2 regions of the Streptomyces sp. NPDC092045 genome follow, and region 1 is predicted to be linked to the other one. Evidence: predicted binding sites of a transcription regulator. Region 1 holds the regulator's gene; the other holds the start of a gene.
What was found. The regulator HspR, encoded in region 1, represses chaperone genes until heat shock. The targets are predictions, from matches to a motif close to TTGAGNNNNNNNNNCTCAA.
Positions count from the first base shown of each region.

Region 2: the regulator HspR is predicted to act here: its motif matches at 1,227-1,245, upstream of lon (endopeptidase La).

Region 1 covers NZ_JBIVSC010000005.1:53,810-56,005, forward strand. The annotation lists gene ACIQKA_RS16040 (helix-turn-helix transcriptional regulator) at 1-374, shown strand, start outside; gene ACIQKA_RS16045 (hypothetical protein) at 371-868, shown strand; gene ACIQKA_RS16050 (heat shock protein transcriptional repressor HspR) at 946-1,389, opposite strand; gene dnaJ (molecular chaperone DnaJ) at 1,394-2,196, opposite strand, start outside.
Region 2 covers NZ_JBIVSC010000004.1:111,826-114,021, reverse strand. The annotation lists gene lon (endopeptidase La) at 1-1,204, opposite strand, end outside; gene ACIQKA_RS13990 (GNAT family N-acetyltransferase) at 1,342-1,974, shown strand; gene ACIQKA_RS13985 (hypothetical protein) at 2,102-2,196, shown strand, end outside.

The DNA.
Region 1 (2,196 bases):
TCGTGGACCGGAAGGTGGCGTTCGTCCCGGCCCGCAGCGACCGCCAGGTCGCCCTGGAACTGCGCCACGAAGGGCTCGTCCAGTACCTCGTCGGCGTCTTCGAGCAGTTCTGGCTGCACGGCGTGCCCTGGGACGAGGAGATCCCCTACAAGCCGTCCGTGGACGGCATCGGCGGCGTCCAGCGCTCCATCGCCCGGCTCCTCGTCGAGGGGCACGTGGACGAGGCCATCGCCCGCCGGCTCGGCATGAACGTGCGCACCTGCCGGGCCCACATCGCCAAACTCGCCGCCACCCTCGGCAGCGGCAGCCGGGCCCAGCTCGGCTACCTCATCGCCCAGTCCGGCATCCTCGAACAGGACGAACCAGCACGGTGAACACCTCCATGGGCAGGGACGCGGACGTACGGATCGAACTCGACGGGCCCGCCGGGACCCTGCGCGTCTCCGGGCCGGGACTGCCCGTCGTGGAGCTCGTGCGGACCCCCGGGACCACGCCCGTGGACCACGTCCCGATCGGCACCCGCAAGGCGGCCCTCCTCGCGCTCACCGTGGACGGCGCCCCGGCCGTCCTCCACCCCGCCCGGGGACGGCTGCTGCGCCGCTCCTACCGGGTGGACGCCGTCGTCGGCGGGGTCCGCCACCGGCTCGTCCCCTGCTCGTACGCGGAGAGCCGGCTGACCCGGAACGGCCGGCGGCTCGGCACCCTGATCTCCGGCGGGGACGGGCGCGTGGACGCCGAGTGGCTGCCGGACCGCGCCCCCGAACCGCTCGACCTCGCCGTCGGCACCGCCCTCGCCGCCGCCTTCGGCACGGGGGCGGCCCCCTGGTGGGAGACGGTCGGCGACATCGTGGCCGAGCTGATCCCCTGAACCCCGGAACGCGCGAGGCCCCCTCCGCGGGTGCGGAGGGGGCCTCGTGACGTGAGGGGTGAGGGCGAAGTGCGCCGCTACTCGCCGCGCTTGGGGCGCCAGACCACCAGCGCGCTCGCCTGCTGCACGTCCTGGTACGGCACGAGGTCGCGCCGGTAGGAGGCGTGCACCTGGGCCTCGCGCTGCCGCATCGCCGCCGCCGCGCCGTCCACCGCCGCCGACAGCTCGGCGATCCGGCTCTGGAGCGCCGCGACCTGGTTCTCCAGTTCGATGATGCGCTTGATCCCAGCCAGGTTGATGCCCTCGTCCTGCGACAACTGCTGCACCTGGCGGAGCAGTTCGATGTCACGGGCCGAGTAGCGCCGCCCCCGGCCCGCCGTGCGGTCCGGGGAGACCAGACCGAGCCGGTCGTACTGACGCAGGGTCTGGGGGTGCAGACCGGAGAGCTGGGCCGCCACCGAGATGACGTACACCGGCGACTCGTCGGTCAGTTCGTACGGATTGCGTCGGCGCCCTTCCACCGGGTCACGCTCCCTTCGCGGCCTGGAACAGCTCGGCCCGCGGGTCCTCGGAGGCGGTCGCCTCGCGGTAGGTCTCCAGGGCCTCGCGTGCCTTGTCGTCCAGCTCCTTCGGCACGGCGACCTCGACCGTGACGAGCAGGTCGCCGCGCGTGCCGTCCTTGCGGACCGCGCCCTTGCCCCGGGCGCGCATGGTCCGGCCGTTCGGCGTGCCCGCGGGCAGTTTGAGGGTGACCGCGGGGCCGCCGAGGGTCGGCACCTTGATCTCGCCGCCGAGCGCCGCCTCCGTGAAGGAGACCGGCACCGTGACGGTGAGGTTGTCGTCCTTGCGGCCGAAGACCGGGTGGGCGTCGACGTGCACGACGACGTACAGGTCGCCGTTCTGCCCGCCGCGCTCGCCCGGCGCGCCCTTGCCGCGCAGCCGGATCTTCTGGTTGTCGCTCACGCCGGCCGGGATGCGGACCTGCATGGTGCGGGAGGACTTGGCCCGGCCGCTGCCCTTGCAGACGTCGCAGGGGGTCTCGGCGATGAGGCCGCGCCCCTTGCAGTCCACGCAGGGGTCGGTGAGCGAGAAGCCGCCGCCGCTGCCGCGCGAGACCTGCCCGGTGCCGACGCAGGTCGGGCACACCCGGGGGGTGCCGTTCTTGTCGCCGGTGCCCGAACACGCCGCGCACGGCTGCTGGCTGGACATCCGCAGCGGCACGGTCGCGCCCTCGATGGCCTCGGTGAAGCTGAGCGTCACCTCGGACTCGATGTCCTGGCCGCGCCGCGGCTGGGTGCGGGCGCCGCCCCCGCCGCGGTTGAACAGGC
Region 2 (2,196 bases), on a different contig from region 1:
CCGCCTCGTCCCGGACGCCGCCGAGGGCGACCCGGACGAACTCGCGGCCCATCGCGTGGGCGACGGACTCGCCGAGGGAGGTCTTGCCGACGCCGGGCGGGCCGACGAGGGCCAGGACGGCGCCGCCCCGGCGTCCGCCGACCACGCCGAGGCCGCGGTCGGCGCGCCGCTTGCGCACCGCCAGGTACTCGGTGATCCGCTCCTTCACGTCGTCCAGGCCCGCGTGCTCGGCGTCGAGCACCGCGCGGGCGCCCCGGATGTCGTACCGGTCCTCGGTCCGCTCGTTCCAGGGCAGTTCGAGGACCGTGTCGAGCCAGGTGCGGATCCAGGAGCCCTCGGGGGACTGGTCGCTGGACCGCTCCAGCTTCTCGACCTCCTTGAGGGCGGCCTCCCGCACCTTCTCCGGCAGGTCGGCGGCCTCCACGCGGGCGCGGTAGTCGTCGGACCCGTCGCCCTCCGACTCGCCGTTGAGGTCGCGCAGCTCCTTGCGGACGGCTTCGAGCTGGCGGCGGAGGAGGAACTCGCGCTGCTGCTTGTCGACGCCTTCCTGGACGTCCTTGGCGATGGTCTCGGCGACGTCCTGCTCGGCGAGGTGCTCGCGGAGCTGTGCGGTGGCGAGGCGCAGCCGGGCGACCGGGTCGGCGGTCTCCAGGAGCTCGATCCGCTGGGCGACGGTCAGGAAGGGCGAGTAGCCGGAGTTGTCGGCGAGGGCGCCGACGCCGTCGATCTGCTGGACGCGGTCGACGACCTGCCAGGCCCCGCGCTTCTTGAGCCAGGTGGTGGCCAGCGCCTTGTACTCCTTGACCAGTTCGGTCACGGAGCCGGGCAGCGGGTCGGGCAGGGTCTCCTCGACGGCGGTGCCCTCGACCCACAGGGCGGCGCCGGGGCCGGTCGTGCCGGCGCCGATGCGGACGCGGCCGCGGCCGCGCACGAGCGCGCCCGGGTCGCCGTCGGACAGGCGTCCCACCTGCTCGACGGTCCCGAGGACGCCGGTGGCGGCGTAGGTGCCGTCGACGCGGGGCACGAGCAGCACCCGCGGCTTTCCTCCTCCCGGCCGCGCGGCGGCCTGGGCGGCCTCGACGGCGGCCCGTACGTCGTTGTCGGACAGGTCCAGCGGCACCACCATTCCGGGCAGCACGACCTCGTCGTCGAGCGGCAGCACAGGCAGAGTGAGCGGCGCGGACGCCATGGACTCAGAAGCCATGATCTCCCCTTCGGCAGTCAAGTTGAGCTGTATGGACTCAATGCTTGTGAGCCCATGAATGTTCCCGGACGCCTGTTCGCTCTGAGCGATCACCCTCGCGGGCCCCTCCGAACGGCCGATGTAATACCTCCATGGATATGAGAGCCATTACATCGGCATGGGTGAAGGGCTGGACCGTCTCCCGGGGCACCCCGGCCGCCGTCGACCGGCCGTGGGGGTACCGGATCGACGTGGGCCTCCCCCGGCACGTCCTGCGGCACGTGCTGCCCGCGCCCGACGCGGCCACCGTCGGTGCGCTCTGCGAGCGGCTCACCGAGCCGTACACCTGGCTCAAGGTGATGGCGGACGCCGAGGAGGCGGCGCCGTGGATCACCGAGGGGTGGACGATCCCCGACGACCCCGGCTTCATGATGGTCAAGCCGCTGGACCCCGGCGTCCGCCCCGCGCCGCCCGAGGGGTACGCCCGGACCGTCGAGGTCCGGGACGGCGTCGTCCGGGTCCGGATCCTCGCCCCGGACGGCACCCTCGCCGCCCGGGGGCAGATCGCCCCGACCGGCGCCACCGCCGTCGCGGACCAGATCGAGACGGACGCGGCGCACCGGCGCCGGGGCCTCGGCGCCAACGTCGTGCTCACCCTGGAGGCCGCCGCCGCGCAGGCGGGCGCCACGACCGGAGTGCTCTCCGCCACCACGGACGGCCGACGGCTCTACGCCGCGCTGGACTGGGAGTACCGGGGGCCGCTGACCGGCGTCGTTCGGGAGGAGGGCTGAGCCCAGGGGACTCCGGACGGTGGCGGAATCCCGTCGTCCGGCTGCGGGGAGGCGCCTCGCCGGGCATGCTCCTCCCATGAGTCTGAGTCCCATGAGGCGAGGCGGGCGGGGAAGGCGATGCGGGGCCGTGCTGCTCGCGGCGGTCCTGGCGGGCGGCGCGGCCGGCTGCGGATCGGACACCGGGGCTCCCCCGGCGCCCGGCGCGCCCGGGACCACGGCCGG